2 regions of the Vibrio nigripulchritudo genome follow, and region 2 is predicted to be linked to the other one. Evidence: riboswitches for the same ligand, from Rfam matches in the RefSeq annotation. Region 2 holds a riboswitch; the other holds the start of a gene.
The links. Region 2 has a riboswitch for cobalamin ahead of btuB (TonB-dependent vitamin B12 receptor). Riboswitches for the same ligand answer to the same signal wherever they lie in the genome.
Positions count from the first base shown of each region.

Region 1 (15,341 bases), 650 kb from region 2:
GTGACGACGCTGTATTGTTGCCTCGTAGCCATGCCAGGTGCCAAAGCCCAGAATAGGCATGACGATCATCATACCCAGACCAAAGGTCGCAAAACCGATGATAAGCCCACCACAAATGATGAATGCCCAAACAATCATGGCTGGAATATTGGATTTCACTGCGTTAAAGCTGGTGAACACAGCGGTCATGATGTCCACTCTGCGTTCCATCATCATTGGAATGGAAAAGACAGAGATACAGAAAATGATGGTTGAGAGCACAAGCCCGATAAGGGAACCGATCACCAGAAACGGCAGGAAGTCAGCGATAGGCGCACCTTCTACAGAAGGGTAGAGCGCATGTAGTAACGCTGCTATTCGCATCCAGAATATCATGGCGATGCTGAGCATCAGGGCAAATCCCCACTGTGATACTGAATTGCGTCCGATGGCGTGCATGGAATGGAGTAGCTTAGGTTTGTGTCCTTTTTCGAGTTCCCACGCTGCATCGTATAAGCCAAGTGCGAGAAACGGACCAATAAGCATGTAGACGATAAGACTTGGCAGTACCACTAAGTGCGTACCTTGCCAGTACACCAGACCCACAACGCCAATTGCCGCTGCGGTAAAACAGAGACCATAAAAAGCGCTGATTAAAGGTGTTCGCATTAAGTCGTTTACAGCCATGGCAAGCCAGTGAAATGGCTCGGTGATGCCGATTTTATTACAAGGTATGGTTCTGGCGTATTCTGAATCTGGAATGACGTGTTCTTTTTTATCAGAGACGTCATTTGGACTGAGTGTACGAGGCATAGACCCTCCATGACCGATTCTGCTTGAACTCCGGAGTACTCAACGCTGACGGAGCTTGCTCACAAAACCGAGTTTGAATTTTCCCAGGGCGTGCCGACCTTTTGTGGTTCAACTTTCTCAACAGGGGTCACACACCCATCATCCATAGGTGCTCGATGCCTCGCAGGCGATCAATTTTTGTAAGCGGCGCATCGACTTTACAACGTTAACAATACCCTTTCTCTGAGAAAGGTTGTTAACATTATGTTAACTATTAACTATCCAGAGATAAATATCAAACTTCTTTCGGCTCAATTCTGGGATTTGTTATTGATCACAAGAGAGATGGGTTGACTTCAGAATAAAGTGCCTCGAAATATTTTTACAATAAGATCAGGATTATAAGGAAAATACCAGTGAGCATATGAGGCTACCGTGGCGTGTTTTACCCATACAGGATCGGTTGGAGTTCCATATTGGGAGAGTGGTTCGGTCAGTATTTTTTCTTCGCTAACGGTCTTTGAGTAGTGAAAAGTGTGTCCGCGTAACGGTTGACCATGGATACTGGCTTCCAAAATGCCTAGGGCAGCCAGCTTGTTTTGCATGTAAGCGTTGGCATTCAAAGCGCCCACTAACTTTTTCGTCTGATCGTTCTTATCCGTCAGTGTTTTGTTCAGATATAGCATGCCGCCACATTCAGCCAGACAAGGCTTACCCTGTTTGATGTGCTCTAAGATCTGTTGATTCAGAGGCTCGTTGCTCGCTAGTTTCTCCATATAGAGTTCTGGGTATCCACCTGGCAGGTATAGCGCATCACAATGGGGTAGCTCGTCCTGCGCAAGGGGCGAAAAGTATGTCAGCGTTGCGCCTAATGATTCCAGCAGGTCAATGTTCGCCTGATACAAAAAAGCAAAGCTGGCGTCGTTGGCGATGGCAATTGTCTGGTCTTTCAGTGTACCTGTGACGTCTGGTTTAGATTGAGTTGGTGGATGAAATGATTGGGGAGGAGGTAAGGGAATGTCACCAAACTCGTTAATCAATTGGGCAGCGCGATCAAGCCGCTGTTCAATGTCATCCAGTTCCTGTGCCTGCACCAGTCCGAGGTGACGCTCGGGCAGTGAAAGATCCATGTCTTTCGGTAACCAACCGCAAAAAGCCGTTTCTGGTTTCAGGCTTTCTTTCAGCATTTCAGAGTGTCTTTTTGACCCCACACGATTTGCCACTACCCCAAAGACATCAACATCATCCCGGTAAGTCGACAAGCCATGCACCAAAGCACCAAAGGTTTGAGCCATTGCGCCAGCATCCACCACGGCGAGCATGGGTAACTGAAATTTGGCGGCAATGTCTGCACTGGAACACTTGCCATCGAACATGCCCATGACACCTTCAATAAGAATGACATCCGCTTCCTGCGCCGCTTTGTAGAGTAAATGCTGGCACTCGGCTTCTCCGCACATCCATAAGTCCAGTTGATAGACCGGAGCCGCTGAAGCGATAGACAGAAACTGGGGATCGATAAAGTCAGGACCCGTTTTAAAGACACGAACCTTTTTTCCCTGCTGAGTCAGTGCTCGCGCCAGCGCAGCAACAACCGTGGTTTTGCCACTTCCAGATGACGGTGCCCCAACAACCAAAGCAGAGCAATAAGCGGTTCCCATATATTTTTCCTTATCTTCAGCCACAAAATCACTCAGATTCATTCGTGACGATGCGCGCCTGTCGACAGGCGTGTGAGAAAGTGGGGTCATAAAGCTTTGAATCGACGAAGCTGTTGTCGCCCAGAACTTTGCTGACAATAATCATTGCGGTTGAGCGAATCCCCTCATCATGCATGATTTGAGCAATGGTGCTTAATGTACCACGGAAAATGCGTTGTTCAGGATGGCTGGCTTTCTCGACCACTGCGACGGGCCAGTCAGGAGGGTAGACATCGGACAGTTCCCTCACGACTTTGCGAATGAGTGTGGCGCTGAGAAATAAACATAACGTTGCCTCATGAGACGCCAGTGACCGCAAGTTCTCTTTCTCGGGAACAGGAGTACGACCTGATGCTCGGCTGAGGATAATGGTCTGACACTTTTCAGGAAGCGTCAGCTCTTGCCCGAGTGCTGCGGCGCTGGCTTGAAATGAACTCACCCCAGGTACGACCTTCCAGTCGATTCCTAACTCATTTAAGCGGCGAGTTTGTTCAGCTAACGATGAGTAAATAGAAAGATCACCAGTTTGAACCCGGGCAACATGTTCCCCTTTCTCATGAGCGATCTGGTAAACGCGAGTCAGATCATCCAGATCCATGTCCGCAGAGTTGTAAACCTGCGCATCAGGTCTAGCGCGATCAATGACCGCTCTGGGCACCAGGCTACCTGCGTAAACCACGACAGGGCACTCTTCGACAAGCTTAGCCCCTTTTACGGTGATCAAATCTGGATCGCCCGGACCGGCACCAATAAAATAAACCGTCATGTCAGTTCACCTCATCTTTTATTTTCAGTGAGTGTCCACGTTTCTGCCCGTCGAGTACCGAACCGTCTTTAAGCTGATATTTATTGGTGTAGCCTCTGGGTGTAATGATCCAGTGGCCAAAGCGATAGCTGTTGCTATTGCCGACCACGACTGCCGCATTCATACCAAACTCCACCTGAGTAAACTCAGCCAGAGTGGTCAGTGTGACTTGCTGATCTTCGCGGTAGGCAGCATTGACGACGGCAACGGGTGTACTTGGATCTTTATGTTTCAGCAAGATCTCACGAGCAGTTTCGATATGTTGGGTTCGCTTTTTGGATCTCGGGTTATAAAACGTGATGGCAAAATCAGCGATAGCAGCGGCTTCAATGCGCTTGGTGATCACATCCCAAGGGGTGAGCAGATCCGACAAAGAGATGGTGCAACTGTCGTGACCGAGCGGAGCACCAACCAATGATGCACACGCGTTGGCTGCGGTAATGCCGGGAATAATATCTAACTCAATCTGCTGATTTAGCAGAGGGTTTTGCTCAAGCAGTTCCAGCACCAGTGGCGCCATGGCGTACATGCCCGAGTCTCCTGAGCACACCAAAACCACTTGCTTGCCTTTGGCGGCCTCTTCTACCGCCGCCTGCGCGCGATCCCACTCGCGTGTCATCCCACTTTGGATGACTTCCTGCTCAACAATCAGTTCGTCGATAAGCTCAACATACGCTTTGTAACCTGCGACCACATCAGCGGTTTTAATGGCGTGCTGCGCGGCTGGCGTAACAAGTTCAATAGAGCCCGGTCCAAGACCAACCAAGGTTAATTTTGCCATGACTAGAGCACTCCTTCGGGAGCGTTAAGACGAATCAATCCTTCTTTAATCTGCCTGTCGAGAACATCCAGCAGCTCAGGCATGTCCAGCATACAGAATTTGTCACCTTGAACAGGTTCGGCAATTTTCACTTCAGCATCTTGAGACAAAGCCTCTTTGATCTCGTTGAGATCATTAATAAAGTGGTTACCGGAAACCAAAAGTAACGGAACTAAGTTAAGTACTGGCTTGCCACCGCCGGTATGGAGCGTTTTTATGCGGCGAAGCATTTCATCTTTCAGCAATTGGAAAGGCCACGCTCCTTCGAGTGAACAGGCGAAGTTGCGTTCAGACAGGCTACTCAGAAAGTCAGCGCTGTAGTGAATCGCCTGATGCCCCGGGTTGTCGAGCATAGGGGCACCGTGATGAATGAACACATTAAAATGCTCTCTAGGCATGAAACGTTCGTGCAGGGCAGAAATCAGTCGGGTGGCGAGCTGACTGTGGTGCATGATGGCTGGTGTCTGTTCGATACGGGCTAAGGAGAATTGTTTGAATCCGTCGACAATGGATGTCAGGTATCGGTGTTCATCGGTCGGGAACAGGTACACGGAAACCACTAGAATTCGCTCATAACCTTGTGTATCGAGATCAGCCAGAACTTGCGGAAGGCTAAAACATTGATTGTCTTTACGCGCCAGCTTTTTGACCACCATTTTCGAGCTGGTGGCGACACGAACATGGGTGTCCGGGTAGGTCTCGCGAACACGCTCAGCCAAGTCTTCATACCGCTGCTGTTCAATCACACTGCCAAAGCAGCTAAGAACAATGGCGGTGCCTTGATTGTAATGACGAAGTCGTTTCATGGGTTAACTATCCTTATTTTTTGTTTTGGTCTTATAGCGTGTTTTGGTCATCGGCACTTTCGATAGGTGCGATGTATTGTGGATCGAGCCATTGTTTGAGTGGCTTACGCTCGACCAGGTGTGTGAAAAGTTCTTTCCAGGTCTGCTCGGTAAACTGATCAATCCCTTTCACCCATAAGCCGTTGTTGATGGGTGTTTCATTGGGTTGAAGGCGTTCGTAGATCACCATCGCAGCACGGTTTCGGCAGGTGCCTGCGCAGTGCGTACGGCTGATTTTGATTCGCTGCTCCCCACTGGCAAAACCAATTGATTTGAGTACTTGCCGTAGGTCATGGGCGAGGTTCTTACTGCCTTCTTTGGCGCAGCGCCCTCCCTCGCAGAGCAGAATGTGGTGGCGGTGATAAAGCATGGGGCGGTTGAGATCGACGTGTTTGGGTTTGCACTGGAATCCATCAACCACTTCGTTACCATGCAGATTGATTTTGACGTCTTTGTCGAGCCAGTTTTTCCATTTCTTTTTGGCAAGAGGTTCATCATAAGTGATTCGACAGCACGCAAGAGTCATGTTGAAGCCATCCTGCTTGAACTTCCATTTAGGGACGAGGAGTTGAGTACGGGCAGAATGTTTGAGCGCAGACGCTTCCGCCACTGATGAAACGCCTGTAATTTTCTTTACGTAATCCGAAGGGTTCTCAATGCCTTCCACGTAATCTAACTCGCTGGCGGGATAAGTATGAAATGGAATCTGATCCTGCTCAGAAAGCGCCAGAATACCTTGTTCGTCGGCTTTTAACGCGATGCTTGCCAGTGCGGAAATACTGTATTTAGACAGGTTATGCTCTTCAAGAAATTGATGAATGCCTGCCAGAAGCACCTGCAACGGAGTATTGCGATCGCATCCAATACCGAGAACTAATGACTTAGGTCGCCACAGTACCGTTTTGCTTTGCCACAACGCATAGCCCTTTGGGGTCTCCTCATCTGAGATAAGCACCAGTCCATCCCACTCAGCAGGTTCCACTTTTGTGAGATCTGTCTGAGACAAATCCGGGTGCGTCATGATGTGTCGGGGCATAGAGCGTTTGTGCTGCCACCAGTTTTGTTCACCAGCATGCTGAACAATCAATACACGTTTCTCGTTGACGACGGCGGCACTGGTTGCCGTGATGGCTGGCTCACATTCAGGATCGAGCGTCCAGCCAAAGGGCGCTCCCAACATATCAACTGACAGGCTGCCAGCGACATCCGATGCGGTAGTAATCACGGGCGTGGCACTAAGCGCTTGTGATATTTGCAGTGCAATGGCATTTGCTCCGCCTCGATGACCTGAAAGCATTGGAATCACAAACTGCCCGTGATCATCAATGCAAATCACCCCCGGGTCGGTTCGCTTGTCCCGAAGAAGGGGACCTATCATTCGGCTAACGATCCCTGCTGCGAAAAAGCAGATATGGTGATCGTAATCGGCGAACTTTTCGGTAAAGAAGCCGGATAAAGGCAGGGTAAGACTATTGGCATCTGGGTATTCTTCTTTCCCCACAGGTGCGACGAACACGTCTGCAAACGGAAAGGTCTGTGCCAGCCTTTGAGCTTGCCTTGCGCCGTGCAAGGTAATGGCGTAAATCGCAATCTTCATCAGGCTCTCCTGCTTTCCAATACGGCACAGGGTTGTGACTGTGTTGTGCCTCGAAGTACTCCGCGACGCGAGCGGACAGAGAGCTGAACCATAGAAAAATAACGATGCTCATTCGGCACATCATTGAGATTGGTGTACACCTCTTGCTGCTCGGTGGTGGCGTGAGAAACATACGTTGCGCAGTCCAGCATGTTCATCGCCTGAAGCTGTTTAGTGAGCTTAGGAATAACCCGACCGGCTTTGATGAGCATGATGGTGTCAAAATCCAGTACCAGCCTCTCAAGACATTCCAGCCCCCAAGTGGCGGGGACCACACAGAAACGCTCCTGACCGTCTGCCAGAGGGATTTTGGTCTGAGACGGGATTGCCGTAACCGAGGTAATGCCCGGAATGATTACTGGGTCGAGCTCGGGCAAAATCTCAGAAAGTTCTTCCTGAATATAAGCCCAGGTGCTGTAGACGGAAGGATCGCCCTCGGTCGCAAACGCAACGGATTTACCTTGCCTTAGCAGGCAAGCTATAGTCTCAGCGGCTTTTTGCCAGGCGGGAATATTGACATTGGGATCTCGCGTCATCGGGAAGTGGAGAAACATCACTTCGCCTCGCATGTCGCTTCTTCTCAGGCTGCCATCGACAATGTGTTGAGCAAAGGACTGCTGACTCCCGGCGTCTTTTTCTGGGAAGGCAACAACATCAGCCTGGCTTAAAATGCGGTGTGCTTTTAGCGTTAATAGCTCCGGGTCACCGGTACCCACACCGACCGCATACATAGTTCCTAATTTCATTTTGACTTTCTCATTATTGTATTTTTATGTTGTGTTTTCCTGACCGCAGTATTTATTCAGCCAGCGGTTTGGTGAATGTGAATAAGTGAATAGGGTTCTCTGCCTGATAACGTGTGTAATGCGCCAGAGGAACTCCATTAGAAACGTTGACCAACTGAACGTGAGTCGGTGCTTGATTCCCTTTACTCCAATGATGAAGTTCGCAGGTAGAGTCGACTGTGACGGCAGAGCCAACAATGACACCTCCGGGTTTCAATGCTTCCCAGCAGGTATCCAGAATCGACGTCATATTGCCTCGGCTTCCGCCAACAAAGATGCTGTCGGGTGCCGGGAGATGTTCAAGCTGGTTAGGCGCTTTATCCTTAATCAACCTAACATTGTCCGTGCCGTGAGCTTTTAGGTTGGCTTCGATCGACTCGTAACATTCCGGGTTGGACTCGATGGTGAACACCTGCCCCAAATAACATTGTTTCGCCACTTCGATAGCGACAGAACCTGAACCAGTACCGATATCCCATACCACGGAATGAGGCTGTATGCGCATTGACGCAAGAGCTAAATGGCGAACGGGCTGTTTAGTGATTAGCCCACGCTTGGGGGTTCGCTTCATAAAATCATCATCACTGGCGTACTGACCGGCTATCCCCCAGGCATGTGGTTCTGCTCTGTGTAAAATCAGTACATTGAGCGAAGAAAAGTCCCCTGAAGCGCATCTGGCAAGATCGTCTAACGACCATTTCGTGATTTTTTCTTCGGTTGAACCCAGATTCTCGCAAACCCAACCCAGCCAGCCTTGCTGGGTGTAGTTGATTAGATGTGTTGCAATTCGTGCGGGGTGGTTGTGAGCATCAGTTAACAGGCAGTAACTTGTTCCCCACTGGATTTGGCTGGCGAGCCCCTGAATGACGTTGTCATGCTGTTTACGACCATGCAGCGAGATGGCTTTCATGTTCTGCCACGGGAGCCCGACTCGACTACAGGCCAGTTGCATGGATGACGGGGAGGGAATAAAGCGCACTTCGTGATGAGGCAACTTATTCAATATCGACTGACCGATACCAAAGAAAAGCGGGTCGCCAGAGGCAAGCACAACAACGCCACCTTCCTCACTTTCTTCTAATACCTGAGCAAACCAAGGCTGGTAGCCCTGATTCATGGACAAACGTTCCCCTTTGAATTGTGGGAACCACTCCAGAAGACGGTCGTTACCTGCGATGACTCTTGCCGATTCCACGGCATTCACTGCTCGGCTGGTTAAGCTCAGGCATCCGTCTTCGGGCACACCAACCACCGTGACAGCGGCATTTGGTAATGTCGCGCAAGTCATTGTATCGACTCCGCGAGCAGCGCGTGGATGGTGGACACCACCAGCGGGCTGCCCCCCTTGCGACCCAGGCTCGCAATGTAAGGCACCTGATTTTGCTCTGTCAGTGCCTGTTTGGATTCATCGGCTTTAACGAAACCCACGGGGATACCAATGATTAATGCGGGCTTTGCCTCGCCAGCTTCTATCATTCGAAGCAGTTCCAACAAAGCAGTTGGAGCGTTCCCGACCCCGACAATGGCACCGTCAAGTTGCCCACTATCTCGTGCATAACGCATGGTGTGAATCGCACGTGTCTCTCCAGTCGTTTTTGCGGTTTGGATTACATCGGGGTGGCTGATAAAACAGTGTGCCTGATTACCATAAACCTTTAGTCGGGTCTGATTCAGGCCTGTGACGATCATACTGACATCCGTGATGATATTGGCGCCAGATTTAAGTGCTGAAATGGCTGTTTCGATGGCGTTGTCGCTGAATCGATAGAGCTGCGCGTATTCGAAATCGCCTGTGGTATGAATGGCGCGACGAACGACATTCCACTCACCCTTTTGAAATGAATGCCCTCCGTGAAGCGTCTCTATTTCATGGTCGATGATCGAGAACGAGTCACTTTCTATTTGCTGACCTTGCTTGGTCATTTGACGCATATCGTTGGTCATTGAGCCTCCTGTTGAGTGGCATGGGTATTTGATGAGTCTGGGGTTTTCGGTATATCCCCTTTCGGACAGGCGTGTTCCGCCAGCAAATCGCCATTAAAGTCGATCAGTTTGAATTCGATACTCACTGCGTGTTTCACGTAGATGGCGGCATGTTCCGCCGCCTGTTGGCACAGAACGGATAAAAACAGTGGGTTGGGAACTGAGCGAGTGCTTTGTGCTTCTTTCCAGATTTCAAGCACATGTCTTCCCGTATTGGCTTGCCTGATCTGGTTGGCAAAGTCGCTCGATTCGCCAACCTGAATGGCGAGATCAGCCAGCAGTGAAAAATCGATCGCTTTGCCTGAAACATGAGTCATCATGTGCCCTGCAACCATTTTTCCTAGCTTGCCAATCATGGCAACGACGGTCACTTTATCCACCTGATAGCGTTTGGCAGAGCGAAGCCCCACGCCGACAAAGTCCCCAGCCTGAATAAAACACATTGAAGGGTAGTCGGGGAGCATGGTCATTGCTGATTTTTCCGTTCGCGACCCGGTAGTAAGCACTAAATGGTTCTGCCCATTCTGCCGAGCGATCTGAACCGATTGACGGACAGACGCCGAGAACGCGGACGTTGAGTAGGGCTTCACCGTGCCGCGAGTGCCCAGAATGGAGATACCCCCGATGAGCCCAAGCCTTGGACCAATCGTTTCCTTAGCCCGCTCTTCACCATCTGGAACACAAATTTCCAGAGATATGCCCGCAGCTTGTCTTTGCGATGAGGTGGACTGATTCCATTCCAGCATCACCATATCCAGAATGTTTTTGCGTGGAACCGGGTTGATGGCAGCTTCTCCAACTGGAAGCTCCAGACCGGGCAGAGTTACCCGCGCTACGCCAACTCCTCCTTCTATGGTGAACCCAGGGGTGGGTTGCCATCGAGCAATACACTGAATGTGCGCTTCATGAGTACAGTCAGGGTCGTCACCCGCGTCTTTAATAACACTGGCGGTTACCGTTTGTTTCGTTATGTGGATAAAAGCCACTTTAAACGTAGCGGGTTCACCGTTAGGTAAGGTGATGGAAATGTAGTCAGGCTGGTGGCTTGTCAACAGAGTCTGAACCGCTGCTCTGCTCGCCGCTGCGGCGCAAGCTCCTGTGGTAAATCCACTTCGGAGTTCTGACTTGTTTTTTGAGCGTTTAACTTTCGTGACCACTGTATTCTCATCTAAACTAGCGAACTTTTTTGAATACAGAGCGCTCCCCTGAGGTCACAAGGAAGTAAAAGGTATTTGAGTAATCCCGCTCGGTATTCATGTGTGTTCAGGTATTCTGACTTACGATGTCGAGGAACTCGCCGCGGTTTACTCCTTCCCAAATCCTTTGATTCAGTGGCTTGTAAAACGCTCATCGCTTACAGCTGCGGGTACAGTTCAGGAGTTACACCTGATTCCCTGAGGGTTGTTTACATTAAAGTCTACGTTTTACTGTCTTCTCCGTTTTCTAGTTACCATCTCGCTTCTCCATCAGAATCGAGATAATAAACAAGGCACCAAATGCGGTGGTGACGACGCCTAAAGGCAATTCTTGTGGTGCAACAAGCGTTCTGGCGAGAATGTCACTAAGCAGCATCACCAGCGCACCTAGCAGTGCCGATGTTATGAGCAGCTTTTTGTGTAATGGTCCGGCTATTTTCTTTGCGATGTGCGGCACCATCAGACCGATAAACCCCACGACGCCGATGATTGAGACGAAGCATGACGTCGCAAAAGCACAGACAACAAACACCACGGTTTGCAGCTTTTTGGTATTGACGCCCATGGTTTGAGCAACGTCATCTCCGGCAAGTAAACAGTCGAGCTGGCGGTAGCAGAGCACCCCCAATATCCCCAACACTGCTAGTCCGGTAATCACAATGAGAAGGTTGTCCCAACGTGCACTGCCTAAACCGCCCAGCGACCAGAAAAGGATGGAGTGAGCGGCACGTTGGTCGCCATTAAAAACTAAGAAATTCGTGAGTGCCGTGAACAGAAACGAAATCGCTAGCCCTGCCAGAACGATCTGAGATGACACTTGCCCACGTACTTTTCTGACCAGAAACAGAACTGCGGTGGCGGAAACTATGCCACCGATAAATGAGGCGAGGGGAAGCGTCCAGACGCCTATAGTGCTCCCGATAACGGTGATGACAAATACGGCTCCGGTCGCTGCGCCAGATGACAAGCCAAAGATAAAAGGGTCGGCAAGATCGTTTTTAGTGACGGTTTGCAACAGCGCCCCGACAACCCCCAGACCCGCGCCACAGATCATTGCTACTAAAGTTCTGGGAAGGCGCAAATGCAACACAACTTGTGCGATAGGCGTTTCTGCATTGGATTCCAATGCTTTCGAGACAACCTCGATAACCTGCGCCAGAGAAAGGTTAACGCTCCCCAGGCTCAGGGAAAGCAAGGCTAACGCCATGAACAGTACACTGAACATTGCGGTGCTCAGCGTGACTGGATTGAAAAGAAGGCTACGGCTGTTCATTGATTGCCTGAATACGAGTCGCCAGTTTTTCAATGGCATCTAGATTAGCTGGTCCCGGTGTGATTTCCTCATAGCGCAAGGGTACGTATTGACCGAGTTTCACCGCAGTTGTGGTTTTCATTGCCGGGTGCTTTTCTAGGAAGCGCTGCATTCCTTTGGCTCCCGTACCATTTTGATAATCCAAAAGAATAATCAAATCTGGGTTATGCAATGCCACGGATTCCCAAGAGGTTAAACCCCAACTGATGCCGAGATCTTTCATAATGTTATCGCCACCCGCTGCTTCAATCATGGCGCTGACAATGGCGTATTTGCCTGCGGTAAAAGGCTTGTCTTCGCCTGAATCGTAAAGAAAGACTTTGAGAGGTTTTTGTCCTTTGGTGCTGTTCTGAATCTTGGTTAACTGGCTTTTCCAGCCCGAGATCAACTGTGTTGCTTTGTCCTGTTTACCGAATAAGGTGGCAAGGCGGCTCACATCATCGAACATCTGCTCCATGGTGGCGGGCTTTTTGTTTTTCAGAATGTGGCTGCAGCTTTCATTCAGGATAAGGGTATCGGTGCCAAACTCTTTCAGTGCTTCAGGTGTTACGGAGCCGCCAAGTCTCATTCCATAATTCCAACCAGCAAAAAACACATCGGGCTTGGCATTGACCAAAACTTCCAGGGAAGGGTACTTCGGCGCCAGCTCTGGAATACTGCCTTGCAACTGCTTAAAAGCTGGAGTGGTTTTGTAGTACCCACTGATGCCGGTTACGCCAATCATGTGTTCATTAAGCTCTAGCGCAAACGCCATCTCCGACATATTGATATCGTGGGTGATCAAGGTTTTCGGAGGAGTATCCAGAGTAAGCGGTGTTCCGCAGTTATCGACGGTGATTTGAGCGTGAATGGGCGCAGTAAAGAGTAAGCAGAGCGCTGAGGCGAAGATTCTTTTCATCTTAAGTCGTTCCTTGGACCAGTTCTATATCAAGAAAAGGGCTGGTGTTTAAAGTCCGTGTGTTGGTGGCATGGATGACGTCCACATCAAAAATAGATTGAAGCTGCTGTTGAGAAAGCAAGGTTTCAGAGCGACCTTTGGCGATAAGCCTACCGCGTTCCAGTATGGCAATGTGAGTGGCAAATTTAGCGGCAAGGGTAATGTCGTGGAGTGAACAAATCAGAGTGGTGTTCTTTTGTTTGAGTAGTGATAGCACTTCACCTTGTGCGCATGGATCCAGGTGATTAAGCGGTTCATCCAAAACCATAAATTCGGTTTGCTGGCATAGCGCTCTGGCGATATGTGTCCGCTGCTTCTGACCACCCGATAATTGCCCGAGCCTCTTATCCAGTAAGGAATCGATTTTCAGTGCTCTGGTCACTGTCTCGATGATTGACTGGCAGGGGAGTGGCGGTGAGGAAGTCAGTCGAATGTACTCTCGCAACGTTAATCGACCATCAACATTACTGTGTTGAGGGACATAGCTGATGAGTTTCGCTTTTTCCTCATGCTTCATGCGACTGAGCGACTTCTGATTAAAGGTTACGTCACCAGTAAACGGGAGTAAATTGGTGATGGCTTTCAGTAACGAAGTTTTTCCAGAGCCATTACGCCCGATGATCACCCAGCGCTCATTTCTTTGAATTTCAAGATCCAAAGGATGAAGCACAAGTGCCTGTTGTAACTGGACAGAAAGGTTGTGGCAATGGAGCATGAGCAGCAGAGAACGATAGTTATTTAGTGCGTCTCTGCAATCTATCGGGTTAACGTTTGCGTGACTTTGATCTAGGCACGTAAAATCCCCACAAATTCAAATTAAATTAATGATGTAGCAGGTATTCGAGGGGTGAAATAGATGTAAAAAAGCCTCTGAGAATCAGAGGCTTTCGAATACGTTATTTGTCTGGAAAGGTAAGAACCTTACAGACCAGCAAACTCGCGCAGAATTACGGCTTTATCTGTTGCTTCCCATGGGAATTCTTCACGACCGAAGTGACCGTAAGCTGCTGTCTTCTGGTAGATAGGCTGAAGCAGGTTCAGCATTTCCTGAAGACCGTATGGGCGTAGGTCGAAGTTCTGGCGAACGGCTTCGATGATGATGTCGTGAGACACTTTCTCAGTACCGAAAGTTTCCACCATGATAGACGTTGGATCAGCAACACCGATAGCGTAAGAAAGCTGAATCTCACAACGGTCAGCCAGACCTGCAGCAACGATGTTTTTAGCAACGTAACGTGCAGCGTAAGCGGCACTGCGGTCAACTTTTGATGGATCTTTACCAGAGAATGCACCGCCACCGTGACGAGCTGCGCCGCCGTAGGTATCAACGATGATCTTACGACCAGTCAGACCACAGTCACCCATAGGACCACCGATAACAAAACGACCGGTTGGGTTGATGAAGAACTTAGTCTCTTTGTTCAGCCACTCAGAAGGCAGTACTGGCTTGATGATTTCTTCCATTACTGCTTCACGAAGGTCAGGCGTTGAAACCGAATCACAGTGCTGAGTTGAAAGTACAACTGCGTCGATGCCTACGATCTTACCTTGATCGTATTGGAACGTTACCTGAGATTTTGCATCTGGGCGCAACCAAGGAAGTGTTTCGTTTTTACGAACTTCCGCTTGCTTTTGAACCAGTAGGTGAGAGTAAGTGATTGGAGCTGGCATGAATACATCAGTTTCATTGGTTGCGTAACCAAACATGATGCCCTGATCGCCCGCACCTTGTTCTTTAGGGTCAGACTTATCAACACCCTGGTTGATGTCTGGAGACTGCTTACCGATGGTGTTCAGAACTGCACAGGAATCTGCATCGAAACCCATGTCTGAGTGAACGTAACCGATATCACGAACCGTTTGGCGTGTCAGCTCTTCGATGTCTACCCATGCTGAAGTGGTGATTTCACCACCCACCATTACCATGCCCGTCTTCACATAGGTTTCACACGCTACGCGAGCTTTTGGGTCTTGTGCCAGAATCGCATCAAGAACTGCATCAGAAATTTGGTCTGCAATCTTATCTGGATGACCTTCTGAAACAGACTCAGAAGTGAATAGGTGCTTTGCCATGATAGCTCCACTAAAAAAGGTGAAGAGACCGGTTTTATGTAACCCATCTCGTTTAAATACAGTATTTTTTGTAGGTGTTTCTACATCTAGACGTCTATTCTAATTTCGAAAAGGCAGATTTCAAGCAAATTTTGTACATATCTCATAACCAATCGATTGCGCAATGTTGCGTATTTTCGAAGACGTTGGCGCAGATTGTAGAAAAAGAGTAGTGAACGTCACGAAAATGGTCGGTAAATCGATTGCAGCACCTATTGTGCTTTGCGACAATACGCCCTCACAATTTCTACTTTCAATTCGCTTAATGCATTCAGGAGCAGACATGTCCTCTCGTAAACATCTGGCTAACGCAATTCGTGCTCTGAGCATGGATGGCGTTCAAGCAGCGAACTCCGGTCACCCAGGCGCACCTATGGGTATGGCAGACATCGCTGAAGTTCTTTGGCGCTCTCACCTAAACCACAACCCATCGAACCCT
Region 1 covers NZ_AP027049.1:3,530,511-3,545,851, reverse strand. The annotation lists gene QMG91_RS16130 (DUF2189 domain-containing protein) at 1-792, opposite strand, end outside; gene QMG91_RS16125 (cobyrinate a,c-diamide synthase) at 1,128-2,432, opposite strand; gene cobM (precorrin-4 C(11)-methyltransferase) at 2,461-3,237, opposite strand; gene cobJ (precorrin-3B C(17)-methyltransferase) at 3,239-4,057, opposite strand; gene QMG91_RS16110 (sirohydrochlorin cobaltochelatase) at 4,060-4,902, opposite strand; gene QMG91_RS16105 (cobalamin biosynthesis protein) at 4,934-6,538, opposite strand; gene cobI (precorrin-2 C(20)-methyltransferase) at 6,538-7,323, opposite strand; gene cbiE (precorrin-6y C5,15-methyltransferase (decarboxylating) subunit CbiE) at 7,376-8,650, opposite strand; gene QMG91_RS16090 (precorrin-8X methylmutase) at 8,647-9,306, opposite strand; gene QMG91_RS16085 (cobalt-precorrin-5B (C(1))-methyltransferase) at 9,303-10,502, opposite strand; cobalamin riboswitch at 10,611-10,741, opposite strand; gene QMG91_RS16080 (FecCD family ABC transporter permease) at 10,789-11,847, opposite strand; gene QMG91_RS16075 (ABC transporter substrate-binding protein) at 11,801-12,751, opposite strand; gene QMG91_RS16070 (ABC transporter ATP-binding protein) at 12,753-13,505, opposite strand; gene metK (methionine adenosyltransferase) at 13,712-14,863, opposite strand; partial or broken gene tkt (transketolase) at 15,186-15,341, shown strand, end outside.
Region 1: linked by a shared signal. The riboswitch ahead of QMG91_RS16085 (cobalt-precorrin-5B (C(1))-methyltransferase) and the one ahead of btuB (TonB-dependent vitamin B12 receptor) in region 2 are both predicted to bind cobalamin.

Region 2 (15,341 bases):
ACTCTCGTCAGCTCCATCCGCGAGGGACTTCACCGATAAGAGCGTACCTTCTCCCGAAGTTACGGTACCATTTTGCCTAGTTCCTTCACCCGAGTTCTCTCAAGCGCCTTGGTATTCTCTACCCGACCACCTGTGTCGGTTTGGGGTACGATTCCTTACAATCTGAAGCTTAGAGGCTTTTCCTGGAAGCATGGCATCAATGACTTCATCACCGTAGTGACTCGACATCGTGTCTCAGCCTTAAAGAGAGCCGGATTTACCTAACTCTCAAGCCTACGCACTTGAACCTGGACAACCGTCGCCAGGCCCACCTAGCCTTCTCCGCCCCCCATCGCAATTGTAAGAAGTACGGGAATATTAACCCGTTTCCCATCGACTACGCTTTTCAGCCTCGCCTTAGGGGTCGACTTACCCTGCCCCGATTAACGTTGGACAGGAACCCTTGGTCTTCCGGCGAGGGAGTTTTTCACTCCCTTTATCGTTACTCATGTCAGCATTCGCACTTCTGATACCTCCAGCAGCCCTTACAGACCACCTTCAACGGCTTACAGAACGCTCCCCTACCCCGCATACAAAGTATGCAGCCGCAGCTTCGGTGTATTGCTTAGCCCCGTTACATCTTCCGCGCAGGCTAGACTCGACCAGTGAGCTATTACGCTTTCTTTAAATGATGGCTGCTTCTAAGCCAACATCCTGGCTGTCTGAGCCTTCCCACATCGTTTCCCACTTAGCAATACTTTGGGACCTTAGCTGGCGGTCTGGGTTGTTTCCCTCTCCACGACGGACGTTAGCACCCGCCGTGTGTCTCCCGGATAGTACTTACTGGTATTCGGAGTTTGCAAAGGGTTGGTAAGTCGGGATGACCCCCTAGCCTTAACAGTGCTCTACCCCCAGTAGTATTCGTCCGAGGCGCTACCTAAATAGCTTTCGGGGAGAACCAGCTATCTCCAGGTTTGATTGGTACTTTCACCCCTAGCCACAAGTCATCCGCTAATTTTTCAACATTAGTCGGTTCGGTCCTCCAGTTGATGTTACTCAACCTTCAACCTGCCCATGGCTAGATCACCTGGTTTCGGGTCTATATCCAGAGACTGAGCGCCCAGTTAAGACTCGGTTTCCCTACGGCTCCCCTAGATGGTTAACCTTGCCACTGAATATAAGTCGCTGACCCATTATACAAAAGGTACGCAGTCACCCCGAAGGGCTCCTACTGCTTGTACGTACACGGTTTCAGGTTCTATTTCACTCCCCTCACAGGGGTTCTTTTCGCCTTTCCCTCACGGTACTGGTTCACTATCGGTCAGTCAGTAGTATTTAGCCTTGGAGGATGGTCCCCCCATATTCAGACAGGATATCACGTGTCCCGCCTTACTCGATTTCACTTTAAATCCGCTGTCGGTTACGGGGCTATCACCCTGTATCGCGCTCCTTTCCAGAAGCTTCACCTGACGCATAAAAAGCTTAAGGGCTAGTCCAATTTCGCTCGCCGCTACTTTCGGAATCTCGGTTGATTTCTCTTCCTTCGGGTACTTAGATGTTTCAGTTCCCCGAGTTCGCTTCACTGAGCTATGTATTCACTCAGCAATACTTACTTATGTAAGTGGGTTTCCCCATTCGGAAATCCCAGACTCAAATGACTCTTACTGTCTTATCTGGGCTTATCGCAAGTTAGTACGTCCTTCATCGCCTCTGACTGCCAAGGCATCCACCGTGTACGCTTAGTCACTTAACCATACAACCCCAAGAGGTTTCGTATGTTCAAACAACCAAGGTTTGTGTCTCTCATTATTGAATGAGCGAGAGACATTCGATTTTGCCGGACTCAAATATAAACATCACAAGGATGTTTCCAAGAACACTTGAATGTGTATTGGTACCTAATTCATAGAATTAGGATTTGAGAACTTTTAATTTGAATAACAACGCTTATCCGTAGATAAGGGGATGGTTGTTATTCGTCAGCTTTCCAAATTGTTAAAGAGCGAATCACTTCTCAAGGAAGTAACCATTTTTAAAGGCACTTAAGTCTTTCTGTTTCAAAAGAAATGCGCTTAAAGATGGTGGGCGATACCGGGCTCGAACCAGTGACCCCCTGCTTGTAAGGCAGGTGCTCTCCCAACTGAGCTAATCGCCCACATTAGTTTTACGTCTAGTGGTAGACGTCAAGATGGTGGAGCTAAGCAGGATCGAACTGCTGACCTCCTGCGTGCAAGGCAGGCGCTCTCCCAGCTGAGCTATAGCCCCATACTTGAGAGTTATTCTTTAGATAAAGAATGGTGGGTCGTGCAGGATTCGAACCTGCGACCAATTGATTAAAAGTCAACTGCTCTACCAACTGAGCTAACGACCCAATGGTATCCCGTAGGGGAGTCGAACCCCTGTTACCGCCGTGAAAGGGCGGTGTCCTAGGCCTCTAGACGAACGGGACACTAGTTGTGAGTGTTTGGGAACACTCTGCTCTCTTACGTTATAAACCGTATCAATCTGTGTGAACACTCATCGCAATAATCATCGTATAAGGAGGTGATCCAGCCCCAGGTTCCCCTAGGGCTACCTTGTTACGACTTCACCCCAGTCATGAACCACAAAGTGGCAAGCGTCCTCCCGAAGGTTAAACTACCTGCTTCTTTTGCAGCCCACTCCCATGGTGTGACGGGCGGTGTGTACAAGGCCCGGGAACGTATTCACCGTGGCATTCTGATCCACGATTACTAGCGATTCCGACTTCATGGAGTCGAGTTGCAGACTCCAATCCGGACTACGACGCACTTTTTGGGATTCGCTCACTCTCGCAAGTTGGCCGCCCTCTGTATGCGCCATTGTAGCACGTGTGTAGCCCTACTCGTAAGGGCCATGATGACTTGACGTCGTCCCCACCTTCCTCCGGTTTATCACCGGCAGTCTCCCTGGAGTTCCCACCCGAAGTGCTGGCAAACAAGGATAAGGGTTGCGCTCGTTGCGGGACTTAACCCAACATTTCACAACACGAGCTGACGACAGCCATGCAGCACCTGTCTCATAGTTCCCGAAGGCACCAAAGCATCTCTGCTAAGTTCTATGGATGTCAAGAGTAGGTAAGGTTCTTCGCGTTGCATCGAATTAAACCACATGCTCCACCGCTTGTGCGGGCCCCCGTCAATTCATTTGAGTTTTAATCTTGCGACCGTACTCCCCAGGCGGTCTACTTAACGCGTTAGCTCCGAAAGCCACGGCTCAAGGCCACAACCTCCAAGTAGACATCGTTTACGGCGTGGACTACCAGGGTATCTAATCCTGTTTGCTCCCCACGCTTTCGCATCTGAGTGTCAGTATCTGTCCAGGGGACCGCCTTCGCCACCGGTATTCCTTCAGATCTCTACGCATTTCACCGCTACACCTGAAATTCTACCCCCTCTACAGTACTCTAGCCTGCCAGTTTCAAATGCAGTTCCGAGGTTGAGCCCCGGGCTTTCACATCTGACTTAACAAACCACCTGCATGCGCTTTACGCCCAGTAATTCCGATTAACGCTCGCACCCTCCGTATTACCGCGGCTGCTGGCACGGAGTTAGCCGGTGCTTCTTCTGCAGCTAACGTCAAAATGCGCATCTATTAAATACACACCCTTCCTCACTGCTGAAAGTGTTTACAACCCGAAGGCCTTCTTCACACACGCGGCATGGCTGCATCAGGCTTGCGCCCATTGTGCAATATTCCCCACTGCTGCCTCCCGTAGGAGTCTGGACCGTGTCTCAGTTCCAGTGTGGCTGATCATCCTCTCAGACCAGCTAGGGATCGTCGCCTTGGTGAGCCTTTACCTCACCAACTAGCTAATCCCACCTGGGCATATCCTGACGCGAGAGGCCGAAGGTCCCCCTCTTTGAGCCGAAGCTATTATGCGGTATTAGCCATCGTTTCCAATGGTTATCCCCCACATCAGGGCAATTTCCCAGGCATTACTCACCCGTCCGCCGCTCGACGCCGTTGTCGTTCCCCGAAGGTTCAGACAACTCGTTTCCGCTCGACTTGCATGTGTTAGTACTGCCGCCAGCGTTCAATCTGAGCCATGATCAAACTCTTCAATTTAAGATTTGGTCGGCTCAATGAATACTGATTACATTACATAGTAATGTTGAATTGACTGTGCCGGTATTGCTACCGATTGGTCACTCAGTTCATTGAAACCTAAATTGATACCGAAGTATCTATTTGGATTATCATCAACGAGTGCCCACACAGATTGATAGGTCTATATTGTTAAAGAGCTTTGCTTTCAGTGCGTTAGCACTTAGGCAGGACGCGTATATTACGCGATTGACTCTGTAAGTCAACATAAAATTCTAAACTTTTGTTTAAAACCTTATGGTGACTGAACTCTGTCGAGTTCAATCAGAATCAAAGCCTGGCGATGTCCTACTCTCACATGGGGAAGCCCCACACTACCATCGGCGCTATTGCGTTTCACTTCTGAGTTCGGCATGGAATCAGGTGGGTCCACAACGCTATGGTCGCCAAGCAAATTCTTAATTCGGAAAGCTGTTTTTTTAGTTCTGATTCTTACACATTCAATGTTCTTATCTGAGCCCACAAAACCCCTTGGGTGTTGTATGGTTAAGCCTCACGGGCAATTAGTACAGGTTAGCTCAACGCCTCACAACGCTTACACACCCTGCCTATCAACGTTCTGGTCTCGAACAACCCTTTAGGATACTTAAAGTATCAGGGAAGACTCATCTCAGGGCTCGCTTCCCGCTTAGATGCTTTCAGCGGTTATCGATTCCGAACTTAGCTACCGGGCAATGCCATTGGCATGACAACCCGAACACCAGAGGTTCGTCCACTCCGGTCCTCTCGTACTAGGAGCAGCCCCCTTCAATCTTCCAACGCCCACGGCAGATAGGGACCGAACTGTCTCACGACGTTCTAAACCCAGCTCGCGTACCACTTTAAATGGCGAACAGCCATACCCTTGGGACCGACTTCAGCCCCAGGATGTGATGAGCCGACATCGAGGTGCCAAACACCGCCGTCGATATGAACTCTTGGGCGGTATCAGCCTGTTATCCCCGGAGTACCTTTTATCCGTTGAGCGATGTCCTTCCATTCAGAACCACCGGATCACTATGACCTGCTTTCGCACCTGCTCGAATTGTCATTCTCGCAGTCAAGCGGGCTTATGCCATTGCACTAACCACACGATGTCCAACCGTGTTTAGCCCACCTTCGTGCTCCTCCGTTACTCTTTGGGAGGAGACCGCCCCAGTCAAACTACCCACCAGGCACTGTCCTCACTCCCGATAAGGGAGCCAAGTTAGAACATCAAAGCTACAAGGGTGGTATTTCAAGGACGGCTCCACGCAATCTGGCGACTGCGTTTCAAAGCCTCCCACCTATCCTACACATGTAGGTTCAATGTTCAGTGCCAAGCTGTAGTAAAGGTTCACGGGGTCTTTCCGTCTAGCCGCGGGTACACTGCATCTTCACAGCGATTTCAATTTCACTGAGTCTCGGGTGGAGACAGCGTGGTATCATTACGCCATTCGTGCAGGTCGGAACTTACCCGACAAGGAATTTCGCTACCTTAGGACCGTTATAGTTACGGCCGCCGTTTACCGGGGCTTCGATCAAGAGCTTCGTCCAAAGACTAACCCCATCAATTAACCTTCCGGCACCGGGCAGGCGTCACACCGTATACGTCATCTTACGATTTTGCACAGTGCTGTGTTTTTAATAAACAGTTGCAGCCACCTGGTATCTGCGACTCTCGTCAGCTCCATCCGCGAGGGACTTCACCGATAAGAGCGTACCTTCTCCCGAAGTTACGGTACCATTTTGCCTAGTTCCTTCACCCGAGTTCTCTCAAGCGCCTTGGTATTCTCTACCCGACCACCTGTGTCGGTTTGGGGTACGATTCCTTACAATCTGAAGCTTAGAGGCTTTTCCTGGAAGCATGGCATCAATGACTTCATCACCGTAGTGACTCGACATCGTGTCTCAGCCTTAAAGAGAGCCGGATTTACCTAACTCTCAAGCCTACGCACTTGAACCTGGACAACCGTCGCCAGGCCCACCTAGCCTTCTCCGTCCCCCCATCGCAATTGTAAGAAGTACGGGAATATTAACCCGTTTCCCATCGACTACGCTTTTCAGCCTCGCCTTAGGGGTCGACTTACCCTGCCCCGATTAACGTTGGACAGGAACCCTTGGTCTTCCGGCGAGGGAGTTTTTCACTCCCTTTATCGTTACTCATGTCAGCATTCGCACTTCTGATACCTCCAGCAGCCCTTACAGACCACCTTCAACGGCTTACAGAACGCTCCCCTACCCCGCATACAAAGTATGCAGCCGCAGCTTCGGTGTATTGCTTAGCCCCGTTACATCTTCCGCGCAGGCCGACTCGACCAGTGAGCTATTACGCTTTCTTTAAATGATGGCTGCTTCTAAGCCAACATCCTGGCTGTCTGAGCCTTCCCACATCGTTTCCCACTTAGCAATACTTTGGGACCTTAGCTGGCGGTCTGGGTTGTTTCCCTCTCCACGACGGACGTTAGCACCCGCCGTGTGTCTCCCGGATAGTACTTACTGGTATTCGGAGTTTGCAAAGGGTTGGTAAGTCGGGATGACCCCCTAGCCTTAACAGTGCTCTACCCCCAGTAGTATTCGTCCGAGGCGCTACCTAAATAGCTTTCGGGGAGAACCAGCTATCTCCAGGTTTGATTGGTACTTTCACCCCTAGCCACAAGTCATCCGCTAATTTTTCAACATTAGTCGGTTCGGTCCTCCAGTTGATGTTACTCAACCTTCAACCTGCCCATGGCTAGATCACCTGGTTTCGGGTCTATATCCAGAGACTGAGCGCCCAGTTAAGACTCGGTTTCCCTACGGCTCCCCTAGATGGTTAACCTTGCCACTGAATATAAGTCGCTGACCCATTATACAAAAGGTACGCAGTCACCCCGAAGGGCTCCTACTGCTTGTACGTACACGGTTTCAGGTTCTATTTCACTCCCCTCACAGGGGTTCTTTTCGCCTTTCCCTCACGGTACTGGTTCACTATCGGTCAGTCAGTAGTATTTAGCCTTGGAGGATGGTCCCCCCATATTCAGACAGGATATCACGTGTCCCGCCTTACTCGATTTCACTTTAAATCCGCTGTCGGTTACGGGGCTATCACCCTGTATCGCGCTCCTTTCCAGAAGCTTCACCTGACGCATAAAAAGCTTAAGGGCTAGTCCAATTTCGCTCGCCGCTACTTTCGGAATCTCGGTTGATTTCTCTTCCTTCGGGTACTTAGATGTTTCAGTTCCCCGAGTTCGCTTCACTGAGCTATGTATTCACTCAGCAATACTTACTTATGTAAGTGGGTTTCCCCATTCGGAAATCCCAGACTCAAATGACTCTTACTGTCTTATCTGGGCTTATCGCAAGTTAGTACGTCCTTCATCGCCTCTGACTGCCAAGGCATCCACCGTGTACGCTTAGTCACTTAACCATACAACCCCAAGAGGTTTCGTATGTTCAAACAACCAAGGTTTGTGTCTCTCATTATTGAATGAGCGAGAGACATTCGATTTTGCCGGACTCAAATATAAACATCACAAGGATGTTTCCAAGAACACTTGAATGTGTGTTGGTACCTAAAACACAGTTTTAGGATTTGAGAACTTTTAATTGAATAACAACGCTTATCCGTAGATAAGGGGATGGTTGTTATTCGTCAGCTTTCCAAATTGTTAAAGAGCTAATCACTTCTCAAGGAAGTAACCATTTTTAAAGGCACTTAAGTCTTTCTGTTTCAAAAGAAATGCGCTTAAAGATGGTATCCCGTAGGGGAGTCGAACCCCTGTTACCGCCGTGAAAGGGCGGTGTCCTAAGCCTCTAGACGAACGGGACACTAGTTGTGAGTGTTTGGGAACACTCTGCTCTCTTACGTTATAAACCGTACCAATCTGTGTGAACACTCATCGCAATAATCATCGTATAAGGAGGTGATCCAGCCCCAGGTTCCCCTAGGGCTACCTTGTTACGACTTCACCCCAGTCATGAACCACAAAGTGGCAAGCGTCCTCCCGAAGGTTAAACTACCTGCTTCTTTTGCAGCCCACTCCCATGGTGTGACGGGCGGTGTGTACAAGCCGGGAACGTATTCACCGTGGCATTCTGATCCACGATTACTAGCGATTCCGACTTCATGGAGTCGAGTTGCAGACTCCAATCCGGACTACGACGCACTTTTTGGGATTCGCTCACTCTCGCAAGTTGGTCGCCCTCTGTATGCGCCATTGTAGCACGTGTGTAGCCCTACTCGTAAGGGTATGATGACTTGACGTCGTCCCCACCTTCCTCCGGTTTATCACCGGCAGTCTCCCTGGAGTTCCCACCCGAAGTGCTGGCAAACAAGGATAAGGGTTGCGCTCGTTGCGGGACTTAACCCAACATTTCACAACACGAGCTGACGACAGCCATGCAGCACCTGTCTCATAGTTCCCGAAGGCACCAAAGCATCTCTGCTAAGTTCTATGGATGTCAAGAGTAGGTAAGGTTCTTCGCGTTGCATCGAATTAAACCACATGCTCCACCGCTTGTGCGGCCCCGTCAATTCATTTGAGTTTTAATCTTGCGACCGTACTCCCCAGGCGGTCTACTTAACGCGTTAGCTCCGAAAGCCACGGCTCAAGTACCACAACCTCCAAGTAGACATCGTTTACGGCGTGGACTACCAGGGTATCTAATCCTGTTTGCTCCCCACGCTTTCGCATCTGAGTGTCAGTATCTGTCCAGGGCGCCTTCGCCACCGGTATTCCTTCAGATCTCTACGCATTTCACCGCTACACCTGAAATTCTACCCCCTCTACAGTACTCTAGCCTGCCAGTTTCAAATGCAGTTCCGAGGTTGAGCCCCGGGCTTTCACATCTGACTTAACAAACCACCTGCATGCGCTTTACGCCCAGTAATTCCGATTAACGCTCGCACCCTCCGTATTACCGCGGCTGCTGGCACGGAGTTAGCCGGTGCTTCTTCTGCAGCTAACGTCAAAATGCGCATCTATTAAATACACACCCTTCCTCACTGCTGAAAGTGCTTTACAACCCGAAGGCCTTCTTCACACACGCGGCATGGCTGCATCAGGCTTGCGCCCATTGTGCAATATTCCCCACTGCTGCCTCCCGTAGGAGTGGACCGTGTCTCAGTTCCAGTGTGGCTGATCATCCTCTCAGACCAGCTAGGGATCGTCGCCTTGGTGAGCCTTTACCTCACCAACTAGCTAATCCCACCTGGGCATATCCTGACGCGAGAGGCCGAAGGTCCCCCTCTTTGAGCCGAAGCTATTATGCGGTATTAGCCATCGTTTCCAATGGTTATCCCCCACATCAGGGCAATTTCCCAGGCATTACTCACCCGTCCGCCGCTCGACGCCGTTGTCGTTCCCCGAAGGTTCAGACAACTCGTTTCCGCTCGACTTGCATGTGTTAGTCTCTGCCGCCAGCGTTCAATCTGAGCCATGATCAAACTCTTCAATTTAAGATTTGGTCGGCTCAATGAATACTGATTACATTACATAAAGTAATGTTGAATTGACTGTGCTCTTATTGGTTTTCACTTTGAAAAAGTGAAATAAAACAGCTCAAGGCTGCTTCCCAATTCGAATGGTCACTCAGTTCATTGAAACCTAAATTGATACCGAAGTATCTATTTGGATTATCATCAACGAGTGCCCACACAGATTGATAGGTCTATATTTTTAAAGAGCTTTTTCTAACTGACTAAGCCGCTCTGCGTCTTGCCGTTAGGGGTGCGTATAATACGCTCCGAATTTTGAGAGTCAAGATTTTTTTGAAATTTTCTTTTCCTCTCTACCCGGCTCGGTTTGTGATGTTCGTCTCACTCCGTGTCGGTGAGGCGGCATTATAGGGAGATGAGTTTCGATGACAAGTCTTTTTTGAAATTTATTTTCCAAGCGACTACTTTTCATCCAAAAGCCTGTTTATCGAATAAAATTTCAACATTTGAAGGCTATCACAGCAATTGGTTGGAATTTCATCATGCTTAAACGTAAGATCCGTGTGTCTATTTTGTTAATAGCGCATTGCATCTTATTACTTCACAATTTCAATGTAGTATTCAGATATGAACTCAAAAAAATCTTATTTATTAGTTATTGCACTGGCAGTTTTGGGTGCTGCAGCCTTTTCACAAATTGCAGTCCCTCCCGCTACCGCTTTTATTATTGGTGTTTTTACTTGCGCGCTTCTCCTTTCCCTTTCTAACCCATCTTCAGAGCAGTCAAGTAACGACAAATCCGCAACAACCACTCTATATGTGGGAAACCTTCCTTATAAAGCAAATGAAACACATGTCCGCCAACTGTTTTCAAAACATGGTCAAGTGTTCGCTGTAAGGTTAATGAAGGATAAAAGGACAGGAAAAAGAAGAGGCTTTGGTTTTGTAGTGGTATCCCGTGAGGATGCCGACAAAGTTATTCAAGGCTTGAATGAGCAAGATTATATGGAGAGAACGCTTAAAGTTAGGGTTGCTAATGACCCTAAACATCCTGACTCGGCTGAACAATAAGATCAGAGAAACCGAGTTGGTTTAATGTTTCGTTCAGTGCATCTCTTTCAAAAGGAGGTGCACTGCAAAAAATTCGATGTTTCCTGTCACTTCTCTCACCAGACTCTTCCTGTAAAAGATAAGACACTCGCTTGGCTATCGCTTGCCCTGAATCTATCAACGTCACTTCTGGCATAATGACTTGGATTTCTTCTTTTAGCAGAGGGAAATGCGTACACCCAAGTACAGCGGTATCTACTTCCCCATTGATTGGAGCCAATACCTGAGCCAGCTCTTTTGAATCGACAGGGATACCTCTTAGCTTTCTTTCCGCCATATCTACTAATTTTGTTGAGCCTAGCAACTTCACTTCTTTACCGTTTGCAAAATCTTTGATGAGTTCTTGAGTATATTGGCGAGTGACGGTCGCTGGTGTTGCAATGAGCCCGACTCCTTTTTCAGAAATCAGAGAGGCAGGTTTGATTGCAGGAACCACTCCGACAACGGGTATGGCTAGTTTTGCACGAAGGTGAGGAAGAACAAGTGTGCTTGCCGTATTACAGGCGATGACGATTAAGTCGATGCGATACCGTTGGCAATATTCAGAGATTAATGATTGAACCCTTTGAATCAATACGTCGCCATCGAGCTCTCCATATGGGTATGCGGCGTTATCAAACAAATAGAGGTAGTCTAATTGAGGAAGTAGGGTTTGAAGTTCTTGGTATACAGAAAGACCTCCTACCCCTGAATCAAAAATTAAGACTGTTTTCTCTGATTTCATGTCCACAACAGATTGCACTCTACCAATAAGTTGAGCGTATCTTACTGTTAAAGTGTACGCTCGCCAATCTTCGCTTTATATCTTAAATGATGAAAGCGTTCGTCACTTTCTATTTGTTCAGCTTTAATCGACAAACTACCTTTGAAACATGAAGCCGATGTCACCAATGTGTGAAATTCTCCATTTTCTCCACAAGGGTCTATCCCTTCAGGTAAGTTATCAATGAACTCTGTGTTGTACCATTTTCCACATAATGCTTTAGGCAATCGGTGACCATCGATTGTTACGGTTATGGTTTTAATGCTCCGAGCAAGTATCTCATTGGCTAGATCTATGCTTGGTGTTTCCATCAAAGGAAAAACACATTCCCATCCCGCTTTTTCTATATAGCTTTTGCGATACTCAATAATGCCGTTGCAAAACATATCGCCAAATGCAACAGCATCGATTTCTAAGTCTGATTCTTCTAACCCCTGAACAATGGCATTTTGATATATGTCGTTGGGAGGAAAAACTTCAGGCAGTTGAATCAGTACCAATGGCAAATTTACCAATTCAGCCTGCATTTTAACGACTTCAATAGGTGTGACTTGAAATGGGACTTCTTCACCGACATAGGTTGTGTAAAGCCCCACAACTTCATAATTAGGATCTTCAAGCAGACGTATTAAGGTTAACGTTGAGTCCTTGCCTGACGACCAACTGATGACGACTTTTTTGGGTTGTTTCTTCATAGGTATTAAAAAGCCGCCCGAAGGCGGCTATTAATTAGAATTGGTAAGCGATGCTTAAGTAGATAGTACGTTCTGGTGCCGGATACCCGTTAGCAGTCTCGTACTTTTCATTTAGTAGATTATCAACACGCCCACGAATCGCAACATTAGGCTCAACCCAATAAGTCGCTGCTGCATCTAGCAAATCATACGGCTTCAGATAAATCGGAGTTGCGTCATAATCACTATTTCTTCGTTTTGTGTAATACTGATAGCTCAATGATAGATCTACATCGTCAAACGAAGTACTCACATTCCATTTAAATGCGCCCTTTGAGCGACGAGCCAACATTTCGCCTTCATCATTTTTTGGATCTTTCAAGTCAATAGAGAACGCATGGAATATCGAACCTGTTTCAAAGGCAGCTTCTAATTCAACACCTTTGATTCGGGTTTGTCCTTCAACATTTACGTATTGTCGCTTATTACCGTCATAATCAATCAAGTCATCAATCTTGATATCGTATCCCGTTACAGCCCAATCAATATCCTTGACCGTTCCTTTAACACCAATATCTATGTTTTTCGAAGATTCAGGTTTTAAACTTTTATTTTCCCCGACCCAAGCAGAACCATTTTGTTGTGATAACGTTGGGGCTTTAAAAGCCGTGCCATAAGAACCAAAGACTTGAATACTTTCAGTAATGTCGAAACCTAATCCTGCATTATATGTGGTATTTCTACCGTAATCTTGGTTGTCATCACTACGAATAGATAGTTCGACTGTCACAATTTCTTGTTTGGTCGATAGCACACCAAACACACCTGTGTTTGAACGATCTTGCGTAGAATCTGCTTTATCGTCTTTATAAAAGTCTTTTCTCCAATCCAAACCACCTGAGACCTGAGTTGACTCATTAATTTCATAGCTAGAGATCCAACTGACATTATCTTGCTTATAAACATTTCGATATTGATCACTAGCACTTAGATCATATGGATTTGATGTATTAGAACGTCCAAACTCATTCGAGTACGAAAATGTAGATGCAAGCTGATCTTTTGTATAACCAATAGAGCCGCCAATTACTTGACTTGAAACATGTGACTCAGATGTTTTACGAGAGCTAGAGCTACTGTTGTCATATTGATACGTATTATCGTAAACGCGCGCAAAAACAGATGCTTCTATTACGTCGTTAAAATTATGTCTGTAACCTAATGAACCATTGATGGAAGAAAAGCCATGCTTTTCACCATCGTTTACACCTGGTACTGGTTTTACATTATAGCCTTCATCTTTTTCATAGCCCGCAGTCACTGCAAGCTTGCCAGATTCAGACGTAGAAATAACTGAATCAAAGTTTGCTTCTTGACTGTGACTACCGACACCAACAGATAAGTTAGATATAGCTTGGTTCTTAGTATTCGAATAAGTGATGATATTAATGACACCACCAATCGCTTCAGAGCCATACATTGCAGCACGAGCACCACGGACGTATTCAATTCGCTCTATCTGTGAAACAGGCACTTGGTTAAAGTCCACACTGCCTGTTGAAGATTTAGCCATACGCACGCCATCGATTAGCACAAGCACCTGATCTGAGCCAGTACCACGTACGTACACACTCGCAAGCTGACCTCGCCCACCGTTTTGGGCAATCTCTACACCAGGAAGCTTTCGTAACACTTCAGGAAGGCTTTTAGCCTGAGTCTGAATGATATCTTGTCGAGTCACTACATTTACTGGAGCAAGTACTGATTGAGTACTTTGCTCAAAACGGTTAGCTGTTACAACAAGAGTTTCGGTTTCTGCTGCTTCTTGAGCGACAGAAATGGAGGCGTGAGTAAGCAGCGACGCTACTGTGGTCGCTAGAAGAGTTTTTTTCATTGTCATTTCCTAAATCGCGAGAATCCTTCTAAGACCAAGCTTCATGTTTATACACACTGCTTATCCACTTGGTTCTTACTGCTGGCAGGTATTCGGACTCAAGAGCACACCTCAATTGGGTACCTAGCGCCCCACTTCCCGTTTTTATGTGAAAAACAGTGTTTGGATTTCTCCGGGGCGTTCGTTCTCTGTTACCGCTGCGCGTCAGTTCTGGATTTTCACCAGATTCCCTTTTCAGTTGAAATATCAACCACCAGCATGGTCGAGGATACTAGTTTGCTTTCAAATAGATGTCTAGACGTATTTCATCTAAGCTATTATGCAGTTCATCACTAGGACACTTTTCCACCACAAGAGAGCCAAAAGCCGCATTCTGAATTTGTCCCACCGACGACTTACAACTCTGTGCTGGACAAATAAAGTGGATTGAATAAAATCTGCGCTCCCTGTTTCTAGCAAAAAAGGCATGACTTCATGGCGACACTTGATGTAAACCCAGAGCACTACCAAGCGCAACTGGAAGAAAAGACTCAGCGCCTGACTGAGATGTTTGCTCCGTTTAACGCCCCTGAACTTGAGGTGTTTGAATCGCCAGAGCAACACTATCGAATGCGCGCAGAGTTTCGCGTTTGGCACGAAGGTGAAGAGCTTTACTACATCATGTTTAATCAGGAAACGCGCGAGAAATACCGCGTTGACCAATTTCCTGCTGCCAGCCGATTGATCAATGACTTGATGCCTTTGCTTGTCGATGCAATGAAACACAACGACACCTTGCGCCGTAAACTATTCCAGGTGGACTTCCTTTCTACTTTGAGTGGCGAGATTCTGGTGTCTTTGCTTTACCATCGTCAGCTAGATGAAGCATGGGTTGAAGAAGCAAAAGCGCTCAAACAACGACTGAATGATGAAGGGTTTAATCTGAACCTGATTGGACGCGCCCGTAAAATGAAAATCGTGCTCGACCAAGACTACGTCGTTGAGAAGCTTAATGTGAATGGTGATACCTACATTTACCAGCAAGTCGAAAATAGCTTTACTCAGCCCAATGGTATCGTTGCGCAGAAGATGCTGGAGTGGGCAGTCGACTGTACACAAGAGAGCACTGGCGATTTGTTGGAACTGTACTGCGGAAACGGCAACTTCTCATTAGCACTTGCTCAGAATTTTGAGCGAGTACTGGCGACCGAACTGGCCAAGCCGTCAGTTGAATCAGCGCAATACAATATTGCCGCCAATAAGATCGACAACGTACAAATCGTTCGCATGTCTGCCGAAGAGTTTACTGAAGCCATGGAAGGTAAGCGAGAATTCCGCCGCCTGAAACAGCAAAACGTTGACCTGAAAAGCTACAACTGCAACACCATCTTTGTTGATCCTCCACGCGCAGGCATGGACGTAGACACTTGTAAAATGGTT
Region 2 covers NZ_AP027049.1:162,689-178,029, reverse strand. The annotation lists rRNA gene QMG91_RS00840 (23S ribosomal RNA) at 1-1,732, opposite strand, end outside; tRNA gene QMG91_RS00835 (tRNA-Val) at 2,059-2,134, opposite strand; tRNA gene QMG91_RS00830 (tRNA-Ala) at 2,169-2,244, opposite strand; tRNA gene QMG91_RS00825 (tRNA-Lys) at 2,275-2,350, opposite strand; tRNA gene QMG91_RS00820 (tRNA-Glu) at 2,353-2,428, opposite strand; rRNA gene QMG91_RS00815 (16S ribosomal RNA) at 2,517-4,065, opposite strand; rRNA gene rrf (5S ribosomal RNA) at 4,380-4,495, opposite strand; rRNA gene QMG91_RS00805 (23S ribosomal RNA) at 4,587-7,471, opposite strand; tRNA gene QMG91_RS00800 (tRNA-Glu) at 7,797-7,872, opposite strand; rRNA gene QMG91_RS00795 (16S ribosomal RNA) at 7,961-9,502, opposite strand; gene QMG91_RS00790 (RNA recognition motif domain-containing protein) at 10,109-10,552, shown strand; gene murI (glutamate racemase) at 10,524-11,321, opposite strand; gene QMG91_RS00780 (adenine nucleotide alpha hydrolase) at 11,363-12,049, opposite strand; gene btuB (TonB-dependent vitamin B12 receptor) at 12,084-13,922, opposite strand; cobalamin riboswitch at 13,989-14,195, opposite strand; gene trmA (tRNA (uridine(54)-C5)-methyltransferase TrmA) at 14,397-15,341, shown strand, end outside.